DNA from 2 places in the Brachybacterium sp. GCM10030252 genome. Region 2 is predicted to be linked to the other one. Evidence: predicted binding sites of a transcription regulator. Region 2 holds the regulator's gene; the other holds the start of a gene.
What was found. Region 2 encodes HrcA, which represses chaperone genes, less so after heat shock. Its sites were predicted from a motif close to TTNGCACTCGNNNNNNNCGAGTGCNAA; they were not measured.
Positions count from the first base shown of each region.

Region 1: the regulator HrcA is predicted to act here: its motif matches at 4,765-4,791, upstream of groL (chaperonin GroEL).

Region 1 is NZ_JBHTDM010000003.1:234,994-250,599, forward strand. It holds gene treS (maltose alpha-D-glucosyltransferase) at 96-1,895, opposite strand; gene ACFQRJ_RS01085 (hypothetical protein) at 2,022-2,708, shown strand; gene ACFQRJ_RS01090 (uracil-DNA glycosylase) at 2,790-3,473, opposite strand; gene ACFQRJ_RS01095 (DUF3263 domain-containing protein) at 3,551-3,880, shown strand; gene ACFQRJ_RS01100 (LytR C-terminal domain-containing protein) at 3,977-4,597, shown strand; gene groL (chaperonin GroEL) at 4,980-6,629, shown strand; gene ACFQRJ_RS01110 (TRAP transporter substrate-binding protein) at 6,909-7,991, shown strand; gene ACFQRJ_RS01115 (TRAP transporter small permease) at 7,991-8,572, shown strand; gene ACFQRJ_RS01120 (TRAP transporter large permease) at 8,575-9,903, shown strand; gene ACFQRJ_RS01125 (energy-coupling factor transporter transmembrane component T family protein) at 9,964-10,794, opposite strand; gene ACFQRJ_RS01130 (DUF3744 domain-containing protein) at 10,826-12,646, opposite strand; gene ACFQRJ_RS01135 (ECF-type riboflavin transporter substrate-binding protein) at 12,643-13,197, opposite strand; gene ACFQRJ_RS01140 (S-adenosyl-l-methionine hydroxide adenosyltransferase family protein) at 13,279-14,118, opposite strand; gene ACFQRJ_RS01145 (endonuclease/exonuclease/phosphatase family protein) at 14,212-15,030, shown strand; gene ACFQRJ_RS01150 (LLM class flavin-dependent oxidoreductase) at 15,183-15,606, opposite strand, start outside.
Region 2 is NZ_JBHTDM010000004.1:231,756-245,333, reverse strand. It holds gene ACFQRJ_RS02810 (PhoH family protein) at 1-691, opposite strand, end outside; gene ACFQRJ_RS02805 (histidine triad nucleotide-binding protein) at 698-1,060, opposite strand; gene ACFQRJ_RS02800 (NADPH-dependent FMN reductase) at 1,165-1,707, shown strand; gene ACFQRJ_RS02795 (16S rRNA (uracil(1498)-N(3))-methyltransferase) at 1,765-2,553, opposite strand; gene dnaJ (molecular chaperone DnaJ) at 2,583-3,707, opposite strand; gene hrcA (heat-inducible transcriptional repressor HrcA) at 3,828-4,838, opposite strand; gene ACFQRJ_RS02780 (DUF3097 domain-containing protein) at 5,028-5,924, shown strand; gene ACFQRJ_RS02775 (DUF4870 domain-containing protein) at 6,053-7,126, shown strand; gene hemW (radical SAM family heme chaperone HemW) at 7,364-8,593, opposite strand; gene ACFQRJ_RS02765 (MOSC domain-containing protein) at 8,590-9,315, opposite strand; gene lepA (translation elongation factor 4) at 9,312-11,198, opposite strand; gene ACFQRJ_RS02755 (M23 family metallopeptidase) at 11,341-11,991, opposite strand; gene ACFQRJ_RS02750 (alpha-E domain-containing protein) at 12,002-12,916, opposite strand; gene ACFQRJ_RS02745 (circularly permuted type 2 ATP-grasp protein) at 12,897-13,578, opposite strand, start outside.

The DNA.
Region 1 (15,606 bases), on a different contig from region 2:
GCGTGTGGCGTGCGGCGTGCGCCGTGTGGCCTGTGGCCTGTGGCCTGTGGCCTGTGGCCTGTGGCGCGAGCGTACGGAGCGCGTGCCCGCGAGCATCAGATGCTCGAGGAGGCGTCCTCCTCCTCGGGCACGACGGGCAGTGCCGTGGTGACCGTCATCGGCTCCCCGTCGGGATGGAGGGGGCGCACCTTCAGCCAGTAGTAGCCCTGGGAGCCGAGCATGACCATGAGCTTCCCGTCGTCGCTGATCGGCGGGAACTCGTGGCCGCCGAACAGGTCGCGCACCGTGCGTCGGCCCAGCCCGCCCAGCTCGAGCGTGGTGGTCACGGGGTGCGGGGCCAGGTTGAACACGCACAGCAGCGTCTCGGCGTGCTCCTCGGCGTCCTCGCCGTACTCGGCGCCGTCGTAGGTGCGGGTGAAGGCCAGCACCCGGTCCGAGTCGGCGGGGATGTTGCGATAGCTGCCCATGCCGAACGCGTCGTGCTCACGTCGCACCGCCAGCATCCACCGCACGAAGTGCAGCATCGACCCGGAGTGGGCCATCTCCGCCTCCACGTTGGTGGTGGCGTAGTGGTAGACCAGCGACTGGATCACCGGGAGGTAGAGCTTGCCGGGGTCGGTGATCTCGCTGAACCCGGCGTTGCGGTCCGGGGTCCACTGCATCGGCGTGCGCACCGCGTCGCGATCATCGAGCCAGATGTTGTCGCCCATGGCGATCTCATCGCCGTAGTAGAGGAACGGTGAACCGGGGAGCGACAGCAGCATCGCGTGGATCAGCTCCAGCTCGGAGCGGGAGTTGTCCAGCAGCGGAGCCAGCCGCCGGCGGATGCCGACGTTCGCGCGCATCCGTGAGTCAGGGGCGTACCAGCCGAGCATCGCCGAGCGCTCCTCACCGGAGACCATCTCCAGCGTCAGCTCGTCGTGGTTGCGCAGGAAGGTGCCCCACTGGGCACCCGAGGGGATGTCCGGGGTGTCGGCCATGATCTCCACGATCTGACGGGCGTTGCCCTCGCGCAGGGCGTAGAACAGTCGTGGCATCACGGGGAAGTGGAAGCACATGTGGCACTCGGGCCGTTCCTCGGTCCCGAAGTAGGCGACCACGTCGCGCGGCCACTGGTTCGCCTCGGCGATGATCACCTTGCCGGGCCAGCGGGCATCGACGAAGGCCCGCAGCTCGGCGAGGAACTCGTGGGTGGCGGGGAGGTTCTCGCCGTCGGTGCCCTCCTCCTCGTAGAGATAGGGCACGGCGTCGGCCCGGAATCCGTCCACGCCCTTGTCCAGCCAGAACTTCACCACGTCGAACATGGCCTCGCGGACCTTGGGGTTCTCGAAGTTCAGGTCGGGCTGGTGGGAGAAGAAGCGGTGCCAGTAGAACTGGCGGCGCACCGGGTCGAACGCCCAGTTGGACTCCTCGGTGTCCACGAAGATGATGCGGGCCTCGGAGTACTTCTCGTCGGTGTCGGACCACACGTAGAAGTCGCCGTAGGGCCCCTCGGGATCCGACCGGGACTCGAGGAACCATGGATGCTTGTCCGAGGTGTGGTTCATCGGCAGATCGATGATCACGCGGATCCCGCGCTGGTGGGCCTCGGAGACCAGGCGTTCGAAGTCGGTGATCGAACCGAACTCGGGCAGGACGGCCTCGTAGTCGGAGATGTCGTAGCCGCCGTCGCGCAGCGGGGAGGCGAAGAAGGGCGGCAGCCACAGGCAGTCGATGCCCAGCCACTGCAGGTAGTCGAGCCTCTCGATGAGGCCGGTGAAGTCACCGCTGCCGTCACCGTTGCCGTCGGCGAAGCCGCGCACGAGCACCTCGTAGAACACGGCCTTGCGGTACCAGTGGGGGTCGTAGTCGACCCCGGGTCCCTGAGGGGAGAACTGGGCGGCATTGAGGGGCATCGTTCCTCCGCGGCGGTAGGGCGGGCTGTCGCTCGACGTGCCACCACACTAGTGCGCTCCGTACCATGGTCCCGAACCCGCGGGCGGTGCTGTCGGCGGGTGTCGATCTCGGGGGCAGGAGGGACCATGGGGCAGCCACCCCACACAGGGCACGGGGGAGTGCCGACGGGCGGGCAGATGCCGCCGCCGGAGGCCGCGGGGCCGCAGCAGGGCCGGCGGACGGGGATGTGGGTCATGCTCGGCTGCGCCGGGCTGGTGATCGTGCTGCTGCTGCTCGCCGTGACCGGCGGAGTCATCTATCTCGCCACGCAGAGACGCGACCACGGATCGGGCACGGAGACCACTGCCGCCCAGGCCCAGCGCCTCGAGGAGGAGACCTTCAGCCTCGAGTACCCGGCGGGGTGGATCGCGGGCGAGGTCACCTCGGAGGAGGCGGAGACCGGGCTGCTCATCCAGCTGCGCGACGAGGAGATCGACGAGGAGGACTACGAGGCCTACGCCGGCAACTCTCTGGACGTCTACCTCTTCTCGAGCGACCTCCACGCCCAGGCGGAGTGCCAGCAGCAGTCCGCGTTCCTCGGTTTCAGCTGGGACGAGACCGGCGACGCCACTGAGATCGATCCCGTCGAGCTCGATGGTCAGGAGCTCGTGGCCTATCGCGCCACCGGGACGCATGAGGACCAGGACGTGGTCTCGGAGACCTACTGCGCCGATGTCGGCGACCAGGTGATGCAGATCGTCGTGGAGACCTACGGCAGCACGGAGATCTCCCCGGAGCTCCGGCAGATCCTGGAGAGCTGGACCTGGGCGTAGGGACACCGTCCGCAGGCCGCCCCGGCCCGGTCCACGTCTCGGGACGCACTGCGCCGACCCCGGGATGCGACAGACCCGGGGTCAGTCCGGCTGCTCCACGCGCCAGTCGATCGGTGCGGCGCCCTGCTGCTCCAGCAGCGCGTTCGCCCGCGAGAACGGCCGGGACCCGAAGAAGCCGCGGGAGGCCGACAGCGGGCTGGGATGGGCGCTGGCGATGTGCGGCACGCCCCCGAGCATCGGGATCAGCGACTGGGCGTCGCGGCCCCAGAGGATCGCCACCAGCGGACCGCCGCGTGCCACCAGGGCGCGGATCGCGAGCTCGGTGACCTCCTCCCAACCGCGCCGACGGTGGGAGGCGGGGCTGCCGGGTGCCACTGTCAGCACCCGGTTCAGCAGGAGCACCCCCTGGTCCTGCCAGGCGGTCAGGTCCCCGTGCACGGCGCGGGGAATCCCCAGGTCGTCCTCGAGCTCGGTATAGATGTTGGCGAGCGACCGGGGCAGCGGACGCACATCGCGCTCGACGGCGAAGGACAGGCCGATCGGATGTCCCGGCGTCGGATAGGGATCCTGGCCGACGATCAGCACCCGCACGTCGGCCATCGGGCGGGTGAAGGCGCGCAGCACCCGGTCGCCGGAGGGAAGGTATCCCCGGCCGGCGTCCACCTCGGCGCGCAGGAACTCGCCCAGGGCATGGATGCGGTCCTCCACCGGGGACAGTTCGCGGGCCCAATCGGCACTGATGATCTCGGTGAGCGGCTGCGGCATGTGACCAGTCTTCCATCCGCGCCAGGGGTGCGGCGCGCCGCCGATGACCGGCGCCTCGGGAGCCGTACTGTCGGTCCATGCCTTCCGACCACGACGCCTCTGCGGAGCCCGACGCGGCCCGTCAGGGCTCGCAGGACGCCCCGCCGACCGCCTCCTCGGAGCTGTCGGATCTGGATCAGCGCATCCTCGCCCTGGAATCGCGGACGTTCCGCTACGTCGGCTCCAAGGAGCGCGCGATCCGCGAGGAGATCGGGATCTCCAAGGTCGGCTACTACGTGAGGCTGAACACGCTGCTCGACGAGCCGGCGGCGCTGAGGGCGGCCCCGGCACTGGTGAACCGGCTGCGCTCGCAGCGCACCTCCGAGCACGGCGCCGTCCCTGCGCGCGGCGCCGATCGCGTGGCCTGAGCGAGGACCGACCCGGGCCGAGGCGGGTCCGTGCCGAGCCGACGTGCGGGGCGTGTGCTCCGACAACCTGCCGCCCGGAGCAGGTTTAATGGGGCCGTGGCTGATTCCCAGTATCCCTACCCGCCGGACCGTTTCGACGAGGAGGCGGACAGCGCCTCCTTCCACGGCGCCCACCGCGCCGAGGAGCCGTTCTGGCGCCAGAACCTGCTCTACATCATCATCATCGGCGCTGCCGTGGTGATGCTGGTCGTGCTGCTCTTCCTCATCGGCGGCATGGGCGGCAACGGGGACGAGCGGGCCGAGGACCCCACCACACCCGCCGCGAGCGAGTCCAGCGAGGAGGCCCCCGCCGACGGCGAGGAGGCGACCACCGAGGAGGAGCCGGCCCCGGAGCCGGATCTGTCCACTCCCGTGCTGGTCGTCAATGCCGGCGGCATCAACGGGCTGGCCGGAACCTGGGAGGAGACCCTCGAGGGCGAGGGATGGACGGAGGTCGGCGTCGCCACCGCGGACAACACGCAGGAGGAGCCCGTCGTGTTCTACCGCGACGAGGCCGACGCCGAGAGCGCGCAGGCGCTCGCCCAGCAGGTCGGTGCCGGGGAGGCCCGTCAGAGCGATGAGTACGACGCACGCATCACCTTCGTGGCTGTCGACGAACCCGGCGCGGACGCCGAGGGCGAGGACGGCGGCGGCGAGGACGGCGGCGGCGAGGGCTGAATCCCGCAGGCCGAAGGCCTCTCACGCATGCAGGGCGCGCGTCGACCCCCGATCCGGGAGGGCGGCGCGCGTTCTGCATCGTCGGGCGAATGGACTCCCCGGAGGTTCCGCTGCCAGAAGAAGCCGCCTAGGGTTAGCACTCTCCGGGTCGGAGTGCTTATGATGATCTGGCACTCGATGATCGAGAGTGACAGCGCCGATCGGCGAGGCCGCCCTCGAGAGTCGTGAGCCTGTCCGGGGAGCAGTCCGCTGCTTCGCCGGCCACCAACATTCCGGCCCCGTGAGGGATCCGGCGCCGTGGGACATGAACACGGCGTGGGGTGCCGTCCGTCGCGGGCACGAGGGTCGGGTGGACACCACACCACACGGGAGAGATTCCACAATGGCCAAGCTCATCTCTTACGACGAGGAGGCCCGGCGCGGCCTCGAGCGGGGTATGAACCAGCTCGCCGACGCCGTCCGAGTCACCCTCGGCCCCAAGGGCCGCAACGTCGTGCTCGAGAAGTCCTGGGGCGCCCCCACCATCACCAACGACGGCGTGTCGATCGCCAAGGAGATCGAACTCGACGATCCCTACGAGAAGATCGGCGCCGAGCTCGTCAAGGAAGTCGCCAAGAAGACCGACGACATCGCCGGTGACGGCACCACGACCGCCACCGTCCTCGCCCAGGCCCTGGTCAAGGAGGGCCTGCGCAACGTCGCCGCCGGCGCCAGCCCGATGGCGCTCAAGCGCGGCATCGAGAAGGCCGTCGCCGCGGTCTCCGAGACCCTCCTGTCCCAGGCCCACGAGGTCGAGACCAAGGAGCAGATCGCCAACACCGCCGCCATCTCGGCGGCCGACCCGGCCATCGGCGAGCTCATCGCCGAAGCCCTCGACAAGGTCGGCAAGGAAGGCGTGATCACGGTCGAGGAGTCCAACACCATGGGCCTCGAGCTGGAGCTCACCGAGGGCATGCGGTTCGACAAGGGCTTCATCTCGCCCTACTTCGTCACCGACTCCGATCGCCAGGAGACGGTCCTGGAGGATCCCTACATCCTGCTGCTCAGCTCGAAGGTCTCCTCGGTCAAGGACCTGCTGCCGCTGCTGGAGAAGGTCATCCAGTCCAACAAGCCGCTGGCGATCATCTCCGAGGACGTCGAGGGCGAGGCCCTCGCGGTGCTCGTGGTCAACAAGCTGCGCGGCTCCTTCAAGTCCGTGGCCGTCAAGGCTCCCGGCTTCGGCGACCGCCGCAAGGCGATGCTCGAGGACATGGCGATCCTCACCGGCGGCACGGTCATCTCCGAGGAGGTCGGCCTCAAGCTGGAGACCGCCGAGCTGGACCTGCTGGGCCAGGCTCGCAAGATCGTCGTGACCAAGGACGAGACCACGATCGTCGAGGGCTCCGGCGACGCCGAGCGCATCGCCGGCCGCGTCTCCCAGATCCGCACCGAGATCGAGAACTCGGATTCGGACTACGACCGCGAGAAGCTCCAGGAGCGCCTGGCGAAGCTGGCCGGCGGCGTGGCCGTCATCCGGGCCGGCGCGGCCACCGAGGTCGAGCTCAAGGAGCGCAAGCACCGCATCGAGGATGCTGTGCGCAACGCGAAGGCCGCTGTCGACGAGGGCATCGTCGCCGGTGGTGGCGTGGCGCTGCTGCAGGCCGGTAAGGACACCTTCGACAAGCTGGAGCTCACCGGCGAGGAGGCGACCGGCGCGAACATCGTCAAGGTCGCCGTCGAGGCCCCGCTCAAGCAGATCGCCGTCAACGGCGGTCTCGAGGGCGGCGTCGTGGCCGAGAAGGTCAAGAACCTGCCCGTCGGCCACGGCCTCAACGCCGCCACCGGCGAGTACGAGGACCTGGTCGCGGCCGGCATCATCGACCCGGTCAAGGTCACCCGCTCCGCGCTGCAGAACGCCGCGTCCATCGCGGGCCTGTTCCTGACCACCGAGGCCGTCGTGGCCGACAAGCCGGAGCCCAAGGCGCCGGCCGGCGGTGGCGGCGACGACATGGGTGGCATGGGCGGTATGGGAGGCATGGGCGGCATGATGTGATCTCCTGATCACCTGCCGCACGGCTCATCCCGTGTCGCTCGTCCCGTGCGAGTGCAGGGCCCCGATCCTCCTGAGGGAGGGTCGGGGCCCTTCGCATGCTCCGGTCCCGGGCATGTCCGCGTCCCTGCCGGCCCCGGCCCCGGCAACGCGTGGCAAGGGTTGATGCCGGATTCTGCGCGCCTGGCACGCTGATCCGGCTTCACGGCCCTCGGGGGTGCGCACATCGCGCCCCGAGCGCCGCGGCATGTCCATTCGAGGAGGAATGCAGTGCGAACAACGATGTCTCGTCGACGAGACGTCCCCCGCGCCACCGCGGGAGAGCGGCCACCCGGGAAAGGCTTCGGGCGTCGTGGATTCCTGACGGCGCTGCCCGTGGCCGGTGCCGGAACAGCGCTCCTGGGAGGCTGCGTCTCCCGCGCCGGAGCAGTCACCGACGTCGACCGGATCCTGTCCGTCTCGCTCGGCCAGGCCGAGGACCATCCCAGCTACGGGGCCCTGCTCGACTTCGGGGAGCGTCTGGCCGCCGCGACGGACAACCGGTGGGGCGTGCGCGTCTATGCGAACAACTCGCTCGGCGATCAGCAGGAGACCGTCCAGCTCGTCTCGGACGGCGCGATCGACATGGCGGCCATCTCCGGAACCCAGATCGAGAACTCCTCGCCCCGGTTCCTGCCGATGAACGTCCCCGGCGTCTTCGACGACATGGACCACCAGAACCGGGTGATGCTCGACGACTCGATCGTGGGGGAGCTGTTCACCTCCCTCGAACCCGACATGCGGCTGACGGTGCTCGGGGGCTTCACCCAGGGCAGCCGCCACCTCTACACCGCCCCGGGCCCGATCGAGTCCCCCGACGACCTCTCGGGGCTGAAGATCCGGGTGCAGGAGTCGAAGATCTTCCTCGACCTGATCAACGCCATGGGCGGGGTCCCCACCCCGATGGCCTACAGCGAGGTCTACACCGGCCTGCAGGCCGGTGTGCTCGACGGCGCCGAGAACAACGAGATCAGCTACGTCACCCAGCGCCACTACGAGGTCGCCACGCACTACACGCTGACCAATCACCTCATCGGCTTCGACTTCTTCCTGGCCAATACCGACCTGCTCGAGGAGATGGGTCCCGAGGACTCGCGCGCGCTGCGAGAGACGTTCACCGAGACCCAGAACGCGTTCGTGGAGATCTGGCGGCAGGAGACGGAGAAGGCCACCGAGCAGATGCTCGAGCGCGGGGTGGAGATCCACGAGCCAGATCCCGCAGCATTCGCGCCGATCATCGAGGAGACCGGCTACGCGATCCTCCAGGACGAGGCGGACATCGCGATGTACGAGGCGATCCGCGCCGCATCCGAGGAGGCGCCGTGATGGCACGAGCACGATCCGGACTCCTCGCCGCCCTCAAGGTCCTGTGCATCGCGCTGTTCGCGGTCCTCGTGCTCGTGGTGGTCTGGCAGGTCTTCACCCGCCAGGTCCTCCAGAGCCCCAGCGCCTGGACGACGACCACCGCGCAGTACATGTTCGTCTGGCTGGGCCTGTTCGCCATGACGCTGGTCTTCGGCGAACGCGGCCACGTCGCGGTCGACATCATCGCCGAACGAGCACCGCAGCGCCTCCAGCACCTCTTCCGCATCCTGGTCCAGCTGGCCACCCTGCTGTTCAGCCTGCTGGCGATGGTCTGGGGCGGGCTGCGCGGCACGGCGATCTCCTGGGAGCAGACCATCCCCGGCTTCCCCTTCTCCGTCGGCCAGATGTACCTGGCGCTGCCCATCGCAGGCCTCATGATCGCGGCCCTGGCGACCGAGGATCTCGTCCGTGTGGTCCGCGGGGAGCGGCTCGAGCCCACCGCGGAGGCCGGCGACGAGCCGCCTGCGGGGCCGGAGGACGCGGCGCTCCCGACGGGCGCCGCCCGAGCGGCCGACACCGACGACGACACGAAGGGGCGGTGACCATGGATCCGGCACTCCTGGCCAGCATCATCCTCATCATCGGCGTCGTCATCCTGATCGCGGTCGGCGCGCCGATCGCGATCGCGATCGGCCTGCCCTCCGTCATCGCGCTGCTGGCCGTCGTCGGCCCCGAGCCGGCCGTGTTCGTCTCCGCCCAGCGGATGTTCACCGGCGCGAACTCCTTCACCCTGCTCGCGATCCCGTTCTTCGTGCTCGCCGGTCAGCTGATGAACACCGGCGGCGTCGCCGCCCGCCTGATCGACGCCGCCAAAGTCCTGGTGGGACGCATGCCGGGCTCCTTGGCGCAGACCAACGCGGTCGCCAATGCGCTGTTCGGATCGGTCTCCGGCGCCGGCGTCGCCTCCGCGGCCGCAGTGGGAGGGATCCTCGGTCCACGCCAGCGCAAGGACGGGTACGACCCGGCCTTCGCCGCCGCGGTCAACGTGGCCTCCGCACCCTCGGGGATGCTCATCCCGCCCTCGAACACGCTGATCGTGTACTCGCTGGTCTCCTCCACGTCGGTGGCCACGCTGTTCGCCGCCGGCTACGGTCCGGGCCTGGTGTGGGTCCTGGCGTGCGTGGCCACGGTGCTGCTGGTGGCGCTGCGGCGGCGGTCCCTGGTGGGCCACGACGGCGGCGGTGCGACGGGCGGCGTGGGCCTGCGGCTCGGCGTGCTGACCCTGCTGCGCGCCATCCCCGCCGTGTTCATGATCGTGATCGTCATCGGCGGTCTTCTCGCCGGTGTCTTCACCGCGACCGAGTCCGCGGTGATCGCCGTGGTGTACTCGCTGATCCTCGGGTTCATCTACCGTCAGCTCACCGCGAGGAAGCTGCCGGAGGTGTTCCTCGCGGCCACCCGGACGACCGCCGTGGTGCTGTTCCTGATCGCGGTCTCCTCGGTGCTCAGCTGGGTCCTCGCCTACGCGACGATCCCGCAGTCCATCGCCGAGGCGCTGCTGGGCGTCTCGACCTCACCGACGGTGATCCTGCTGCTGATGATGCTGGCGCTGCTGCTGGTGGGGATGTTCATGGATCCCACCCCGGCGATCCTGATCTTCACACCGATCTTCCTGCCCGTGGCCCAGGAGCTCGGGATCGACCCGATCCACTTCGGCATGATGATCACCTTCAACCTGTGCCTGGGGACGATCAGCCCGCCGGTCGGCGTGATCCTGTTCGTCGGCGCCCGGATCGGGCGGGTCAAGGTCGAGCCGGTCATCCGCCGCCTGCTGCCGTTCTACGTGCCGCTGGTGGCCGGGCTGCTGCTGGTCGTGTTCGTCCCGCAGATCTCCCTGTTCCTGCCCGACCTGCTGGGGATGTCCAGCGAGTGAGGGTGCCCGCCGCGGTAGCGGGGCTCGAGGGTCCCGGTACCGCGGCGTCGCCGGTTCGGCTCAGGCAAACGGGTTCCAGAACCGCCCGCCGTTGATCACCAGCAGCACGACCGGGACCACCACCAGTGCCAGCGCGGTGAGCATCACCGCCACGTCGCGGCCGCGCAGCGGGGTGCGCACCGACCAGGTGCGCCCGCGCTCCCGCCCGAACCCGCGCAGCTCCATGGCGGCAGAGACCGACTCGATCCGGTCGAAGGTGCCCAGCAGCAGGGGCATCAGCACGGCGCTGAGATTGCGCACCCGCGCCCTCAGGGGAGCATTGCGGGAGGTGTCGATGCCTCGCGCCTGCTGCGCCTGGGAGATGGTGCGGAACTCGCGCTGGACGTCGGGGATGTACCGCAGCGCGAGGGAGACGGCGTAGGCGATCCGCGCGGGCACCCCGATGCGCGCGAGCGAGGAGGCGAACTCCGGTGGCCTCGTGGTGGCAACGAACAGCAGCACTGCGGGCAGCACCGCGACGTACTTCAGGGTGACGGCGAGCTGGTAGAACAGCTGCTCGGTGGTCAGATCCCAGCGCCAGGGCCCCTCCAGCAGCACATGGCGGGTGCCGAAGAGATCCGTGCCGTAACCGGGGGCGAACAGGAAGATCCCGATGTTGTTCAGGGTGATGAAGACGAGGATCAGCCACAGCACCACCGCGAAGTCCCGCAGCCGGACCCGGGAGACGGCCCAGAGCACGACGGAGGCCAGAGCCACGACGGCCAGGTAGCGCACATCGAATCCCAGCATCGCACCGATCACGACGCCGAGGACGAGGACGAGCTTGGAGACCCCCGAGAGCCTGTGCAGCGGACCGGGGCGGTCCACGTAGCCCAGCAGCGGGGCGCTCAACTCGCGGCTCCGACCGTGAGGGGACCCGGGATCATGCTGCACTCCGGGTGGCGCGATCGACCTCGACGAAACGGCGCACCAGGGCGTGCGCGTCGGCGAGACCGCTCTGCTGCGCCAGCGCGTGCAGGCCCGTGGTCACGAGGTCCGCCCGCCGGGTCAGCTCGGGGTCGGTGAGCACGGCGGCCGGATCGTCATCGGCGAGCAGGACGCCGTCGGACATCACCAGCACGCGGTCGGTGTACTCCAATGCCAGGTGCATGTCGTGGGTGATCAGCACGACGGTGGTGCCGGTCGTGTTCACCTGCCGCAGGAACTCCATGAACTCGGTGTAGTGGGCGAAGTCCTGCCCGGCGGTGGGCTCGTCGAGGATCAGCACCTCGGGCTCGAGCGCCAGCACGGAGGCGATGGTGACGCGCTTCTTCTGGCCATGGCTGAGGGCGGAGACGGGCCAGGAGCGGAACGGGCGCAGCCCGCACACCTCGAGCACGGCGGCGGTGCGGCGGGTGATCTCGTCCTCCGCCATGCCGCGGGCGCGCATGCCCAGCGCGATCTCCTCGGCCACCAGCGGCTTGGAGATCATCTGGCCCGGTTCCTGCAGCACGAAGCCGACGTGCTCCCCGCGCTGGGCGAGGGTCCAGCCCGTGGCGTCGAGCACCCCGATGCGCACGGTGCCGCCGTTGGCGCGCTCGAATCCGCAGATTACGCGTGCCAGGGTGGACTTGCCGGCTCCGTTCGAGCCCAGCACGCCCAGCATCTCCCCGCGGCGCACCCGGGCGGTCACGCCCTCGAGCACGGCGGTGGTGCTCTCGGGGCCAAGGGGTATCTCGCAGCGCACATCCTCGAGGGCCAGGGCCGTCGTACCGGAGCGGGGGAGATCCGAATCCGTGCTCGTCCCTCGGCTCCCAGTGGGGATCGTGCCCGACGGGCCGGGACCCGATCCCATCGCGCTGTCGCCGCCGCTGCGGCCGACCCAGTTGCGCACCGCGCCGATCTGCTCCTCGCTGAGCGCGATCGTCTCCACTCGAGCGGGTCGCTGCTGAGCCGTGACCGGCGTCCCGGCGTAGCGCAGCGCGGCCACGTGCAGCGGCGGCCGGATGCCGTGCTCCTCGAGCAGCCCGGAGGCGACGACCTCGTCGGGCGAGGCATCGAGCACGATCCGACCGCCGGCCATCAGCACGATCCGGTCGACCTCCCGGTGCAGGACATCCTCGAGACGATGCTCGACGAGGACGATCGTGCGGCCGTGATCGCGGTGGAGCGTATCGATCAGCTCCACCGCGGAGCGGCCGGTGGCGGGGTCCAGGTTCGCCAGGGGCTCGTCGAACAGCAGCACCTCGACGTCGTCGACCAGCACGCCCGCGATCGCGACCCTCTGCTTCTGGCCGCCGGAGAGGTTCTGCGGGGCATCCTCCAGGCGATCACCGATGCCGGCCAGGGCCGCGGCGCGGGCCACGCGGGCAGGCATCTCGGCGTGGGGCACCTGCTGGTTCTCGAGGCTGAAGGCGATGTCCTCGCCGACGGTGAGGCCGACGAACTGGCTGTTGCTGTCCTGGAGCACTGTGCCGACCCCGGCCGCGGTCTCCACCAGCGGCACCGCGGCCGGATCCTTGCCGAGCACCCGGATGCTCCCACCGGCCTCGCCGCGGTGGCGGTGCGGGATCAGGCCATTGATCGCGCTGATCAGCGTGGATTTCCCCGAACCGGAGGCACCGACCACGGCGATCTTCTCCCCGCGCCGGATCCGCAGGTCGATGTCGTGCAGCGTCGGCTCGGACTGCGCGCGGTACTGGAAGGAGTACCCGCGCAGCTCGATGAGCACATCGCCGGCGCTGGATGGGGACGGCGCCGTCACTGGTCGTGGCTCAGCGACCCGGTCCTGGTGCGGGTGCGGGCGTAGATCGAGAGGATGATCGTGCCGATGATGCAGGCGGTCAGTGAGTTCGAGACGAAGGCCAGGGTGCCCTGCGCCCACACCTTGCCGGCCGGCTCGGCGTAGATCAGCACGTCGCCCAGCGGTGCGATGAGGAGCCAGGAGAGGGCGTTGGCGAGGATGATCGCGAGGTTCACGCGGATCGCGGTGCTCCTGCCGAATTCGCCGTCCCCGATCGCATGGCGCAGCACGAGCAGGCCGACCACCAGGCCGAACACGCCCGAGGCCAGCTCCCAGCTGATCCAGATCCCGAACCCGGTGGCATCGATCAGGAGGTGACCGAGGAATCCGGCGAGCGCCCCCACCAGCGGCCCGTAGAGCACGGCGAAGACGGCGAGGATCGCGTACTGGATGCTGATGGAGGTGTTCGGGACGAACGAGGGGATCGCGACGAAGCGACCGAGCACGAAGAACAGGGCGGCACCGATGCCGATCGCGACCACCTGGGTCACCGGCGAGTACGTACGGTTCATGAGGGTTCCTTCGGGAGCGGCGGGCAGGAGGATGAGGCGAGTCGGGGTGCCGGGGAGGCACGTCGGAGGAGCATCGCTATGTCAGCGCACCGGCACCAGGGTCACGCGCCAGGAGGCGCCGGTGCCGAGCGCGAAGGCGCGCGCGTAGTGGCCGCGATTGATGGCGATCGCCATCCGGTCCAGGGAGTTCACGTACAGCAGCGACTCTCCCACCTCGACCGCCGCGAAGGATCGGGCGTAGGTGACCTGGGCGGCGTGGACGACGGTGTCGTGATGGTGGACGCGGACGGTGACCCGATCGCCGGGCTCGACACCGAGCTCGCGGAACAGCGGCCGCGGGATCGAGGTCCACAGCGAGCCGTAGCGCACGTCCAGGGTGTCGATGGTGCCGACGACGGCCCCCTCGGTGAGCTCCGGCTCGATCACCGGCAGACGGACCAGGGTCGAGAGATCCAGACTCGGGCCCACCTCCTCGTAGGTGGTGGTGCCGGAGGCCAGCCGTGCCCCCGTGAACGCATAGATGTCGCGGCCGTGGAAGGTGTAGGACTCCTCGGAGCCCGGCCGCCGGTTCCTGGTCTCGTCGATCTCCCTCAGCTCGGTGATCCCGAAGAGCTGGTCGAGGTGGGTGAGCGTGCCGTTGTCGGGCGTGACCACGTAGTGGCCCGTCGCGGTCCGCGCGACCACGGACAGCCGGTCCGAACCGACACCCGGGTCCACCACCGAGACGAACACCGTGCCCGCCGGCCAGTAGGTGAGCACCTGGGCGAGACGGTAGGAGCCCTCCCAGATGTCGTACGGCGGGATGTTGTGGGTGACGTCGTGGATTCGCAGCGTGGGATCGACGCCCACGGCGACGCCGTACATGGCGCTGACCGCGCCGTCGTCGAGTCCGAAATCCGATTGCAGCACCAGAGCGTTCATAGGCGAATTATGCGGGTTCGCCGCTTCGGCGTGCGGGGCGTCCCACGGACGGCCCCTCGTCACGAGCGTGAGGCGTGAGACATGATGGGGAGCATGATCCTCCCGTCCGCGCAGCCGCCCGCCCTGAGCGTCCTGACCCAGAACATCCGCCTGCACCGCCCCGGCACCGTGGCCGGCCAGGCGGATCACTGGGACGACCGCGCCCCGGTGCTGGTCGATCTGCTGCGCTCGGCCGACGCCGACGTGGTCGGCACCCAGGAGGTGCTGGCCTCGCAGATCCCGGTTCTCGACGAGGCCCTCGCGGCGAGCCACCTGCGGCTGGGGTACGGCCGTGAGGGCGGTGGCCGCGGCGAGCACAACCTGCTGTTCGTCCGTCGTGAGCGGTTCGAGCTGCTGGACTGGGACCAGTTCTGGGTCTCCGAGGAGCCGGAGCTGATCGGCTCGGTGGGTTGGGATGCGCACTGCCCGCGGATCGCCGTGTGGGCGCGCGTGCGCGACCGCGCCGGCGGTGGTGACCTGGTGCTGGCGGTGACGCACCTCGACCACGCCGGGCACGTGGCCCGCGAGAAGGGCGCCGGGGTGATCGCCCAGCGGCTGCGCGAGGTGGCCGACGGGATCCCCGCCGTGCTGATGGGCGATTTCAACGCCGCCGCCGGGGAGAGCACCCCCTGGCGCGTGCTGCGCGATGCCGGCTTCGAGGACGCCCACGACGAGACGGGCGCTCTCGAGGGCGAGGACATCGGCACGTTCCCGGACTACCGGCGACCCGAGGCCGGGGCCGCGCGCATCGACTGGATCATGACCCGCGGGCTGACGGTCGAGGCCTACGCCGCCCACGTCCACGACATCCAGGGCGTGGCCGCGAGCGACCACGCCGCCGTCACCGCCGTGGTCCGTCCCGACCAGGCCTGAGCACCGCTCTCCCCGCCTCCGCCGCGGGGTCGTCGATCGCTCCGGATCGGGTGTCCCGTCGGCGCCTGCACGTCCTGCGGGGCGCGACCATTGCCGTCAGGCGTCAGGCGTCAGGCGTCAGGCGTCAGGCGTCAGCCGTCAGCCGTCAGCCGTCAGCCGTTGGCCTCCGTGCCGAGCCCCCAGGCCTCGGCCAGCAGCTCAAGTCCCTTGAGCCGGTCGGCGGGGTCGTAATAGTAGGCGGTGAGGATCAGCTCGTCGGCCCCGGTCGTCGCCACGATCTCCTCCAGCTGGCGCACGACGGTGGCGGGGGAGCCGACGGCCCGGATCGAGAGTGTCTGGTCGACCTGCTGGAGGAGATGATCGGCGGCGACCTCCTCGATCGGCCGCGGCGGCTGGATCTTCTGCCGCTGGCCGGTGACCACGCCGAGGAACATCTGCTGCAGCGTGGAGAAGTGCCGCTGCGCCTCCTCGTCGGTCTCGGCGACGACCAGGTTGACCCCGACCATGGTGTGCGGGCGCTCGATCTGAGCGGACTTCGCGGACGGATCGAACTCCGAGCGGTAGGTCTCCAGCGCC
Region 2 (13,578 bases):
CGACCTCGATGGTCCCGGCGGCCATCAGCCGCGGAATCGACTCGGGATCGAGCATGTCGTGCAGCGCGTCGTAGAGCGGCCGCAGGTAGGGATCGATCTTCTCGTTCAGCGAGCCCGGGAGGAAACCCAGCCGCTCCCCCGCCTCCACCGCGGGCCGCGTGAGGATGATCCGGTTGACCTCCTTGTTCAGCAGCTGCTGAACCGCCATGGCGACGGCGAGGTAGGTCTTGCCGGTGCCGGCGGGGCCGATGCCGAAGGTGATGGTCGAGGTTTCGATCGCCTCGATGTACTTCTGCTGTCCGAGGGTCTTGGGGCGGATGCTGCGCCCGCGGGAGGAGAGGATCGTGCGTGAGAGCACCTGTTCGAGCTGCTCGCCCTGGGCACGCTCGTCGCCGTACAGGTTCGCCGCGCGCTGGACGGCCTCGGCGGTGACGGCCTGACCGCTGCCGGCGAGTCCGATGAGACTGCGCATGATGTGCTCGCTGCGGCGCAGGGCGTCCTCGGTGCCGCGCAGGGTGACCTGGTGGCCGCGCACGTGGACATCGGTGTCGGGGACGGCGTCCTCGAGGGCGGCCAGGGCCTGATCGTTCTCGCCGAGCACCTGGAACGGGCTGAGGTGATCGGGGATCGCCAGCCTCCGTTCATGCACCTCGGGGGTGCGGCCCGGGGGCGGGTTCACAGCATCAGTCAAAGTCGGTCACATCTCTTCTTCTGCGAGCGATCCGCCCGCGAGGACGTGCGCGTGCACATGGAATACGGTCTGCCCGGCGCTGGCGCCGGTGTTGAAGATCAGACGGAAATCGCCATCGCCCAGGTCCGAGGCGACCTTCGAGGCGACGGAGGCGGTGCGGGCGAGCAGTTCGGGCTGCTCGGCCAGCTCCCGAACGTCGCGCCGGTGCCGGCGCGGGACCACGAGAACGTGCAGGGGCGCCTTCGGATGCAGATCCCGGAAGGCGATCACCTGATCGTCCTCGTACACGCGGTCCGAGGGGATCTCCTCGGCCACGATCTTGCAGAAGATGCAGTCGGGGTCGCGGTCGTCGGCGGCGGTGTTTCCCATGCCCGAAGTCTACGGGAGCGGTACCGGCCGGGAGCGAGTCATCGCACACGCGGCGCGTACCAGCTGGCCATACCCCGGCCGATGTATGAGAACGTTCAATCATCATGACTACGCTCGGAATCATCATCGCCAGTGCCCGCCCCAACCGTGTCGGGGAGCACGTCGCCCAGTGGGTCGCCGAGACCGTCGGCGACCGCTTCGACGTGGACCTCATCGACCTGCGCGAGGTCGCACTCCCCGCCTTCGACGAGCCCGTCGCCCCTCGGGCCGGTGGGGACAAGACGACCGCTCACGGCCGCAGCTGGGCGCAGCGCATCGCCGCGCTGGATGCCACCGTCATCCTCACCCCGCAGTACAACGGCTCCTACCCCGGCGCCCTGAAGAACGCGATCGACTTCCTCTACGCCGAGTGGAACGACCTGCCCACCCTGCTGATCGGTTACGGCTGGCGGGATGCGAACGAGGTGCTGCCGGTGCTGGAGGCGCTGATGACGCGCGTCGGCGCAGACGTGGTGGACACCATCGGGCTGGGCTTCGGCGAGGACCTCTCGGCCGAGGGCGAGCTGTCGGTCCGCGAGGAGAAGGTCGCTCAGCTGCACGAGGCCGCCGAGGCCCTGGCCGCCGAGGTTCCCGCGCACGCGGGCTGATCGAGGCTCCCGCGCGAGGTTCTCGCGCACCCTGGCTGGTCGACTCCCGCCGCAGGCTCAGCCCCAGCGCCCCACCAGGCTGCTGAGAACCGCGAGTGCCGCGGGACCGGCGGTCGAGGAGCGCAGCACCTCGGGACCGAGCAGGACGGAGCGGGCGCCCGCCGCATGCAGGGCGTCCAGCTCCTCCGGGGAGATGCCGCCCTCGGGCCCGACCACCACCATGATCTCCTCGGTGCCGTCCTCGCTCGCCCGGCGCAGCTGATCGGCGAGGTCCATCAGGCCCACCGATTCCTGCTCATGCAGGACCAGCACCAGCGAGCCGCCCTCGGTGCGCGACCTGACGTCGGCGACGAGCTCCTTGGTCGTCACCGGCTCGTCGACCGCGGGGATCCCCGCACGGCGGCACTGCTTCACGGCCGCTCGCACGGTCCCGGCCCAGCGCTGCCTGCCTTTGCGCAGCTTCTCCCCGCGCCAGACGGAGACGGAGCGCTGCGCGATCCACGGCACGATCCGATCCGCGCCCAGCTCGGTCGCGGACTCGATCGCCTGCTCATCGCGGCCACCGGTGGCCAGTGCCTGGACGAGGCTGAGCAGGGGCAGCCGCTGCACGGCCGGCGTCGGATCGGCCAGCAGCTCCAGCTCCAGGGCGTCCTTGTGCGCGACGGTCACCTCGGCGAGGACCTGCCGGCCGGGGGCGTCGGTGAGCAGCACCTGCTCGCCCACGCCGATGCGGGCCACCTTTGCCGCGTGCCGGCCCTCGTCGCCGTCGAGCGTGAGCGCCTCACCCGCGCGGGCGGCGGCAAGGGCATCATCGAGGACCAGGAAGCCGGGCGGGGTCGTCGGCATGGGCGCTCACCTCTCCCGTCGGCGCCGGCTCAGAACTCGCGCAGGCGGTCGCGGAGCTTGGCGAAGGGGCCGTGGCCGCGGCGGCGGGTGCTCTCGTCTCCCCGCATCGCGGCGAACTGCTCGAGCAGCTCCCGCTCCTCGTCGCTCAGCGAGGTCGGCACGGAGACGTCCAGGACGACGCGGATGTCGCCGCGGCGCTCACGGCGCAGCGGAGTCACCCCGAGGCCCTTGAGGGTGATCTCCTCGCCGGGCTGGGAGCCGGGCTTGACGTCGATCTCCTCGGTGCCGTCGAAGGTCTCCAGCGGGATCGTCGCGCCCAGGGCGGCAGAGGTCATGGGCACGGACATGGTCACCACGAGATCGTCGCCGTCGCGCTCGAACATCTCGTGCTCGTTGACCGCGAGCTCGACGAACAGGTCGCCGGCAGGACCGCCGGCCTCACCGGTCTCGCCCTCGCCGCGCAGCTGGATGCGGGTGCCGTTCTCGACGCCGGAGGGGATGCGCACGGTCACGCTGCGCTCAGCGGGCGTGCGTCCGTGGCCCGAGCAGGCGGTGCAGGGGGATTCGATGACGTCGCCGTGGCCCTCGCAGGTCGGGCACGGTGCCATGGTCACCATCTGGCCCAGCAGCGACTGGGCGACGCGCTGGACGTGGCCGCTGCCGTTGCAGGCGGTGCAGCGGGTGGGGCTGGTGCCGGGCTCGCAGCAGGAGCCGTCGCAGCGCTCACAGCGCACTGCGGTGCGGAAGGTGACCTCCTCCTCGGTGCCGAAGACGACGTCGCGCAGGTCGATCTTGACCCGGCGCAGGACATCGCCTCCGCGGCGCTGACGGGGCACCGGACCCTGGCCGCGGCCGCGCATGCCGGCGGCGCCGGCGAACATGTCGAAGATGTCGTTGAAGTCGAATCCGGCGCCACCGCCGCCGGGGAACCCGCCGCCCATACCCGGGCCGCCGCCCATGTCGTACTGGCGGCGCTTGTCGGGGTTCGAGAGCGTCTCGTAGGCCTGGGAGACCTTCTTGAACCGCTCGGAGGCCTCGGGATCGGGGTTCACGTCCGGGTGGAGGGTGCGGGCGAGCTTCCGGTACGCCTTCTTGATCTCCTCGGTGGAGGCGTCGCGGGAGACGCCGAGGAGCTCGTAGTAGTCATCGTTCACGGTGAAGGATCCTTACCGGGGAGTCGGGGCGTCCGGGGGTCGCGGCGTGCGGCGAGCGGGCGCGGGGCGGTGGTTGCTTGCGGTCGGGAACGCGGTGCGAGGCGTGCGCGCACGCGCGGGTCATTCGAGATAGCGGGAGACGTACCGGGCGATGGCCTGGACGGTGGAGATGCCGCTGACGTAGTCCATACGACTGGGGCCGAGGATCGCCAGGTGCGAGCCGGCACCGTACCCGGCGCCCACCACGGCCGCCTGCTGGAGGACCTGGTCCTCCAGCTCCGAGCCGATGCGCACCTCGACGGACCCCGGCGAGGCGTGCATCTCGGTGAACAGCCGCAGCAGCACCAGCTGCTCCTCGAGCACGTCCAGCAACGGCTCCACATCCCGCGCGAAGTCCTCGGCGGAGCGGGCGATGTTGGCGGTCCCGGCGAGCATGATGCGGTCCTCGGCGCGGGTGGCGGCGAGGGCCGACAGCGCCTCGGTCACCTCCGCGACGGAGGCCTTGTCCGCGTGCGGGGTGACCTCCAGCAGGTCTGCCACGGGCCGCTCGAGGTCGGTGACCTCGCGGCCGGCGATGTAGCGGTTCAGCTGGTCGCGCAGATCCACGTAGAACTCGGCAGGCCGGGCGGCCAGCACCGGGACGGTGCGCTGATCGACGCGGCCGGACTCGGTGATCAGCACGATCAGCAGCAGGGACTCGGCGACCTTGACCAGCTCGACATGACGGATCCGGGCCTGGCGGCGCGCCGGGTACTGGACCATCGCCACCTGCTGGGTGAGCTGAGCCATCAGCCGCACCGTGCGACCGAGCAGCTCCTCGACGTCACCGGCGTCCTCGAGCAGGGTCTGGATGGCCCGGCGCTCAGGGGCCGAGAGCGGTTTGACCGTCGCCACGTGGTCGACGAAGGCGCGGTAGCCCTTGTCCGTGGGAACCCGGCCGGCCGAGGTGTGGGGCTGATGGATCAGCCCCTCCTCCTCCAGCACCGACATGTCGTTGCGCACGGTGGCGGCGGAGACCTCGAGCTCGTGCCGCTCCAGGAGGGACTTGGAGCCCACGGGCTCACGCGTGGAGACGTAGTCCTCGACGATCGCGCCGAGGATCTGCAGCTTCCGGGCGTCCGTGTCCCTCACCTCCTGCTCTGCGTACGGACATCTCGATCTCGATGTCGGCTTCCGGCCGGTGCTCGAGCCGCTCGCGGGCCGACGGGCTCCTGGACGCCGACGGATCACCGGGAACGAGGCTGGCACCTACCGTTGCCGAGTGCCAATCCTACGCGTCCCCGGCGGGGCTCGCAGGGAGGTGTTCGCCACCGGTGTACGGTGTCGCGCGTGCCTGCAGCATCCGATCGCTTCCCTGACCGGTACGGCTCCGACGTGCTCTCCTCCGGTCCGCCCGCTCATCATCGCCGCCGCCCCGTGGCCCGTGAGGTCGCCGCGCAGCGCGACCTCGTCGTCGAGGAGGCCTCGACGGGCTTCACCGGGGCCATCACCCGCGTCGAGAAGATCGCCGGTGAGCTGATCGTCGAGCTGGAGGACGGCCGCGGCAAGCGCCGCACCTTCCCGCTGGGCCCCGGCTTCATGATCGACGGCAAGCCGGTCGTGCTCACCCGTCCCGCGCCGCGCAGCCAGGCCCCGGTGCGCAAGCGCTCCGCGAGCGGCTCGGTCTATGTCGAGGGGGCGAAGGCCCGCACCGCGCGTGCGTCGCGGATCTGGGTCGAGGGCACCCACGACGCCGAGCTGATCCAGAAGGTGTGGGGCCATGACCTGCGCATCGAGGGCATCGTCGTGGAGCAGCTCGAAGGCGCCGACAACCTCGTCGAGCGGGTCCAGGACTTCGGGCCGTCTGCCGGCCGCAGGCTCGGGATCCTCGTGGACCATCTGGTGCCCGGCTCCAAGGAATCGCGGATCGCCGCCGAGGTGATGAGGCTTCCCGGTGCGCGGGGCAACGTCTCCGTGCTCGGGCATCCCTACGTCGATGTGTGGCAGGCGGTGCGACCTGCTCGGGTGGGCCTGACGACGTGGCCCCACATCCCCAAGGGCACCGACATCAAGGTCGGCACGCTCGCCGCGCTCGGCTGGCCCCACGCGGACAAGGCAGACGTCGGCCAGGGCTGGCAGCGGATCCTGGCGACCGTGCGCTCGTATGCAGATGTCGAGCCCTCCCTGTCCGGACGCATCGAGGAGCTCATCGACTTCGTGACGGTCGACCCCAGCTGATTTAGCGGGGGAAATCCCCCACCGGACCCGGCGGTTCGCCCTGGAGACCTGGGCCACTGCGCTCGTTAGGCTGGTCGTGTCAGCCCGACGCCGGCCCGAGGGGCCGGCCCGTCCTCGAAGAGGGAATCATGAGCCAGACTCCGCATCCACACGATCCGTTCGGCACCGAGCCCGCCACTCCGGCACCCGGCTCCGATCCCGCTCCGGCCGACAGCAGCTCGCACGAGGAGACCGGTCAGTCCGTGCCCGGCGCGGGCCCTGCCGAGGCCTCGCAGTCCGCGGCCGCTGACGAGCCCGGCGCCGGGCAGACCGAGGCGTCGCCTCGCGGTCCCGCCGGCGACGACGAGGTGGGCAGCCCCACCTCGGATCCGGCCCTGCACCCGCACGACCCGTACGCGTACGACGCCGGCTCCCAGTCCGCGGCCACCTCGCCCGGCGGAACCGCCTCGGTGCCGCCCGCCCAGGACCCTTCGGCCTCCGGACCGGCAGGCGCACAGGATCCGTACGGGGTGCCCGCTTCACCCGCTGCCCAGGATCCGTACGAGGTCCCGCCGTCGGCTGATGGCCAGCCCCACTACGCCGCGCCGGCTTCCGGTGCCGGCGCCGGTGCCGGACAGGGTGGCTACCCCGGCGGTGCCCCCGGCCGCAGCGGCCCGCAGAACCCGTACGGCGCGCAGGGTCAGCCCGGCGGTCAGCACCAGTACGGTGCCCAGGGTCAGTACGGGCAGCAGAGCCACGGCGCTCAGGGCGGAGCGCCCGGAGCGGCCGACCTCAACACGCCGCCCCCGGGAATCAAGGGCGTGCACGACGGCCCGCTGAGCGGTCAGCCGATGCAGGATTCTGATGCCAGGACGTGGGCTCTCGTGGTCCACCTCGCCGCCCTGCTGCAGTTCGCGATCCCGTTCTTCGGTGGCCTTGTCGCGCAGATCGTCCTGTTCGTGATCTTCAAGGATCGGAACCGGTTCGTGCGCTACAACGGCGCCGAGGCGCTGAACGGCACGATCGCCGCCATGATCACGTCCTTCGTCCTGGGGATCGCCTTCGCGATCATCACGGTCATCACCCTGGGGATCGGGTCGTTCCTGTTCGGTCTGCTGTTCATCCCCCAGGTGGTCCAGGCGATCTTCGCCATCATCGGCGCGGTGAAGGCGTACCAGGGCGAATGGTGGAACTACCCGGTGAACCTGCGTCTGGTGAAGTGACGTCCCGGCCCGGTCCGCGGACCGGGCCGGCCGTGACCGTCAGCGGGACGTGGATCGCATCTGCCGCCCTATACACCGGGCACCCTCGATTCACGTCCCGTCGGTGGTCACCAGCTACGACGAACGCGGCGCACACAGCAGAACGAGCAGCATGACGTCACTCCAGGCGCTGGCATCACGGTGCTCGCGAAAGCGGCATCGCGTCGTTCCCGGCGCCGGCGCGCTGCAACCGTCGGCTCAGGACACGAGGTCGCGGATCACCGCGTCGGCGAGCAGACGACCCTGACGAGTCAGCACGGCACGTCCCTCGGTCAGCGCTTCGGGCTCGAGATGGCCCCGGTCGCGGTGGACGGCGAGCATCGCCCTGGTCTGCTCCGGAACGGCCTCCACGGCCAGCCCGTCGGCGATCCGCAGTTCGAGCATGATCCGCTCCACGGCGCGGTCCTCGTCGGGCACCTGCTCCGAGTCGGCGACCGGGAGGGAGCCCTCGGCCAGGGTGGCCGCGTACCGGCTGGGATGCTTGAGGTTCCAGGAGCGCAGCCCGTCGCGATGACGGTGCGCACCGGGGCCGATCCCCCACCAGTCCCCGCCCCGCCAATAGGCGAGGTTGTGCCGCGAGCGCTGCTCGGGGGTGCGCGCCCAGTTCGAGACCTCGTACCAGTCGAGCCCCGCCGCGACGGCGAGGTCGTCGACCAGCTCGTACTTGTCGGCCATGTCGTCGGGATCCGGGGCCTGGAGCTCGCCGCGGCGCAGTTGACGGGCCATCGCCGTATTGCCCTCGATGATCAGCGAGTACGCGGAGAGATGGTCGATGTCGCAGGCCAGGGCGGCCTTCACGGATGTCTCGACGTCGGCGAGGGTCTCCCCCGGTGTGCCGTAGATCAGATCCAGGCTGACGTCGAGCCCGGCTTCGCGGGCCCAGGCCACCGCCTGCGGGACGCGCTCGGGGTCATGCGTGCGGTTCAGGGTGGCCAGCACCGAGCGCACGGCGGACTGCATCCCGAAGGAGACGCGGGTGATGCCGCCCTCGGCGAGTCGGGCTAGGGACTCCCGGGTCACGGAGTCGGGGTTGGCCTCGGTGGTCACCTCGGCGTCCTCGGCCAGCGGGATGAGGCCGCGGAGGTGATCGAGCATCGCGACGAGATCGTCGGCCGGCAGCAGTGTCGGCGTGCCGCCGCCGAAGAACACCGTGGAGACCCTGTCGTAGGTGTACCCGGCGGCCGCGTCCTCGGCGAGGGTCAGATCCATCTCGGCCATGGCATTGGCGGGGTACTCCGCCTGCGAGCCGCCGCCGCCCAGCTCGGTCGCCGTGTACGTGTTGAAGTCGCAGTAGCCGCAGCGGACGGCGCAGAACGGCACATGGATGTAGACCGACAGCTCGCGCCCGGGGCGCGGTGAGGAGGTGGCAGTGCGCGCCGGGGCGGTGCGGGCCCCGGCCGTGGCGGCGCCGGTGTCCAGGACTGTCATGCCGGGGCCGGTGCCAGACGTTCCACCCGCCGCTGCAGCTCGCGGTGCAGGGCGATGCCGGAGCTGCGTGACCAGTCCGCCAGGCGACGGGCCTGGTCCCGGTCCCGCGCTCCGCGGTAGATGCCGGCGACCGTGATGCCGTGGCCCGGGGTCTCGTCGACGACCATCGCGTCGCCGGCCGTGATGGCGCCCGGCCTGAGCACCCGAAAATACACGCCCGTACGGCCCCGCTCATGGTACATGGCGCGGAAATCCTCTCGGCCGATCCACCGGGCGAACGTCGCGCACGGGGTGCGCGGCGCGGTCACCTCCAGCAGAGCGGTCCCGACCCGGACCCGCGCCCCGAGCTCGAGATCATCCACGGCAAGGCCGCCGACGTGCAGGTTCTCGCCGAGGGAACCGGCAGGGACCTCGCGGCCCAGCACCTCGGCCCAGTGCGCGGATTCCGCGGCGTCGAGAGCGTAGACGGCCTGGTCGGCGCCACCGTGGTGCTTGCGATCGGCCTGGACGTCGCCGTATATGCCCAGCTCGGCGACCGGCACCGGCCCGTCGACGGGGCGCTTGTCGATGCCCGTGGTGCCCACGCTGCCCGAATCGGGCCGTAGCTGGGAGACGACGCACACGGCCTCGATGGTCCCGGCGGAACCGGCCGGCAGAGTCGGGGACCCCGCGATATCGGTGACGAGGGAGGTGGTGGCGAGGGAGGTATCGGGAAGGGTCACTTCTTCTTGCCGTCCTTGGCCTTGCCATCGCCGCCGCTGGCGCCGTCGGAGGACAGGGCCGCGATGAAGGCTTCCTGCGGAACCTCGACGGATCCGATGTTCTTCATGCGCTTCTTGCCCTCCTTCTGCTTCTCCAGGAGCTTGCGCTTGCGGGAGATGTCACCGCCGTAGCATTTGGACAGCACGTCCTTGCGCATCGCGCGGATGTTCTCGCGGGCGATGATCCGGGCGCCGACGGCCGCCTGGATGGGCACCTCGAACTGCTGGCGCGGGATGAGGTTCTTCAGCTTTCCTGCCATCTCGACGCCGTAGCCGTAGGCCTGGTCCCGGTGCACGATGGCGCTGAACGCGTCCACGGGTTCGCCCTGGAGGAGCATGTCGACCTTGACGAGGTCGGCGGTCTGGGAACCGGCCACGTCGTAATCGAGGGAGGCGTAGCCGCGGGTGCGCGACTTCAGCTGGTCGAAGAAGTCGAAGACGATCTCCGCCAGAGGCAGGGTGTAGCGCAGCTCGACGCGATCCTCGCTGAGGTAGTCCATGCCGCCGAGGTTGCCGCGCTTGGACTGGCACAGCTCCATCACGGCCCCGATGAATTCGCTGGGCACGAGGATGGTGGCCTTGGTGATCGGTTCGCTGATCTCGCGGATCTTGCCGCTGGGGAAGTCCGAGGGGTTCATGACCTCGACCTCGGTGCCGTCCTCCATCACCACCTGGTACACGACCGACGGGGCGGTGGAGATGAGGTCGAGGTCGAACTCCCGCTCCAAGCGCTCCCGGATGATCTCCAGGTGCAGCAGTCCCAGGAAGCCGACGCGGAAGCCGAAGCCCAGCGCCGTGGACGTCTCGGGTTCGTAGTTCAGGGCGGCGTCGTTCAGCTTCAGCTTGTCCAGGGCATCCCGCAGCACGGGGTAGTCCGAGCCGTCGATCGGGAACAGCCCGGAGTAGACCATCGGCTTGGGCTCGGAGTAGCCGGCCAGGGGGTCGGTCGCGCCGCGCACGGAGCTGGTGACGGTGTCACCGACCTTGGACTGGCGCACGTCCTTCACCCCGGTGATCAGGTACCCGACCTCTCCCGGGCCGATGCCCTGCGTGGGCTGGGGCTCCGGGGAGCTGACGCCGATCTCCAGCAGTTCGTGCTGCGCCCGGGTCGACATCATGGTGATGCGCTGGCGGGACGTCAGGGACCCGTCGAAGACGCGGATGTAGGTCACCACGCCGCGATAGGTGTCATAGACGGAGTCGAAGATCATCGCGCGGCAGGGGCCGTCCGCGTCCCCCGTCGGCGGCGGAAGCGTCTTGACGAGATGATCCAGGAGGTCCTCGACCCCGAGCCCGGTCTTGCCGGAGACGCGCAGGACGTCCGCGGGATCGACGCCGACGAGCTGGCCGATCTCGGCCGCGTACCGCTCGGGGTCCGCGGAGGGAAGGTCGACCTTGTTCAGCACGGGGATGATGGTGAGGTCGTGCTCCATGGCGAGGTACAGGTTCGCCAGCGTCTGGGCCTCGATGCCCTGGGCCGCGTCCACCAGCAGGATCGCGCCCTCGCAGGCGGCCAGCGACCGGGAGACCTCGTAGGTGAAGTCGACGTGGCCGGGGGTGTCGATCATGTTCAGCGCATAGTTGACGCCGTCGACCTGCCACGGCATGCGCACGGCCTGGCTCTTCACGGTGATGCCGCGCTCGCGCTCGATGTCCATCCGGTCGAGGTACTGGGCGCGCATGGCGCGCTCCTCGACCACGCCGGTCATCTGCAGCATGCGGTCGGCCAGCGTCGACTTCCCGTGGTCGATGTGCGCGATGATGCAGAAGTTGCGCAGGCGCTCCTGGGGTGTCGACGCGGGAAGGATGTCCCGGGCCTCGTCGGCCGCGATCCTCGGGGTCACCGGCTTACGTCCTCTCCTCGTTCGTGGTCCCCCGCACAGTCACGGGGCATCGGTTCATCGTCTCATGAAGGGCCGCGGCCTTCCCGCCCCATCCCCGGTCACAGGTGGACGTCACATGCCCGGGCAGCGCCCGGGCGGCCCGTCATCCGGCGTCGACGACCTCGCCGTTCCGGGGCAGCCCCGCGGGGCAGACGGCCGGCGGGAAGCTGAAGGGAACGGGACCGGCGGCCGACGGGTCGGCGGCGTCCATCGCCTGGAGATGCAGGTGCGGTTCGGTGCTGTTGCCGGAGTTTCCGCACCGTCCGATCTGTTCACCGGCCCCCACGGTCTGCCCGGGGCGCACGGTGACGCTGCCGCGCCGCAGATGGCACAGCGCCACGAACACCGCGGGGCCGGGACGCTCTGCCTGCAGGATCACGTGGTTCCCGGCCAGTGCGGGCCATCCCTCTGCTGCTCGACGCGCCTGGCTCAGGGCGTATCCGATCGAGGGGATGCCGCGGTGTGCCGCATGGTCCTCCGCGGCGTCATGGATCGCGTGGACGGTCCCTGCCAGCGGTGCCAGCACCGGCCTGCCGAAGCCGGGGAACTCCGCCGGCGCCTGGGGCCGGAGCAAGGACATGACCGTCAGGGGAGCGGTCCGGTCGCGAGCACCGACCGGGACCAGGTCGATCGAGTGCGCGAGGGCGAACAGCTCGGTGCCGTGACTGGGCACCCGGTTCGCCGGGCTGTTCTGCGTGAGCCAGCGCCCCCGGACGGGCAGGGAGAGCACGAGCCGTGCCGACGGTGGCGTCACGACGACTCGCTCAGTTGGCCGGATGGAAGTAGGTCGTCCCCAGCGCGCGGGTGACGGCACCGGTGACCATCTGCAGCTGCTCCATCTCGTCCTCGAAATCCGCCACGATGTCATCCAGCGACCGGAAGCGCAGGCTCGCCGCTGCGCGGCCGACGATGCGGCGGCCCGGTTCGGACGTGCCCATGCGGTCGAAGGAGTTCCCGTGCAGCTTGGCCAGGGTCTCGAGGGCTTCGTCCACCTCCAGCAGGCAATGAGCCGCCGAGCGCGGGAAGATCGAATCCAGCAGCAGGAACTCGATGGCATGGGAGGCTCGCACGCGCCCGCGGTAAGAGCGGATGTAGGCCTCATGGGCGCTGCAGCTGCGCAGCAGCATCACCGTCGCGGCATCGGAGGAATCCTCCAGGTCATGGGCTTGAAGGATGCGCGCCGACATGTCCACGCGCTCCAGGAGCTGGCCGATGCGCAGGAACAGCCAGGCCTCGTCACGGGTCATCGAGGCATCCACCAGGCCGTTGACCACCGCGCAGCGGTCCTTGGCGAACTGGAAGGCGCCGTGCATGCGGGAGGGCCGGACCCCGCGGGGCATCCCCAGCGAGGTCGTGTTCAGCGATTCCCACACCTCTGTCGAGAGCACTTCGCGGGCGCCCCGGGCGTTCTCGCGCGCGGTCTGGAGGGCCCCGGCGACCGACGAGGGATTCTGCCGGTCGGTCACCAGACGGTCGAGCACGCGCTGGACCGTGAGATCGCTCTGCTCGATGTCCTGGACCCCGAAGATCTCGTAGACACGGTCGCAGGCGAGGGGGGCCTCGTGGGTCGCGTCCTCGGTGATCGACTGCAGCTTCACGTCGAGGATCCGGGCCGTCTGATCGGCGCGCTCGACGTAGCGGCCGATCCAGAACATCGAGTCAGCGATCCTGCTGAGCATCGTCGGCCCCCTTCTCGCTCTGGCGCTGGTCGGTGGCGGCGGACGGCTTCGCCCCGTCAGGATCACTGCCACCGGGCGGCTGCAGCCCGTCCGCCTCGCCGGGGCCCGCCGGCTGCGAGCCGTCTCCCGCGGGCTCGGTGGTGACGATGCCCGGAAGATCCTCGGCAGCAATGCTCTGCCCCTGGACTCCGTCCGCTCCGGCGAGCTCCGACTCCGGGGCGTCCTCCGCATCGATGATGGGGATGGCCGACGTGACGGGGTCCGGTTCGCGCCGCTGCTCCTCGGAGGCTTCCTCCCGGGGCGGGTCGTCGAACTCCTCGTAGTTCTCATCCAGCGGATCCTCGATGGGCTCCTCCTCTCTCGCCAGGGCGCGGGCCTCCGGGGCGGCCGGGGAGGGCACGGGCCGCTCGGCGGCGAGCACCCAGGTGTCCTTCGAGCCGCCGCCGCGCGAGGAGTTCACGATCATCTCCCCGCGCGGAAGAGCCACGCGGGTCAGTCCTCCGGGCAGGACCCACACGTCGTCCCCGCCGTTGTTCAGGGCGAAGGGTCGCAGGTCGACGTGGCGCGAAGCGGGTCCCTCGTCCACCAGCGTGGGGATGGTGGACAGCTGGACCACGGGCTGGGCGATCCAGCCGCGCGGATCGGTCTGGAGCCGTTCGCGC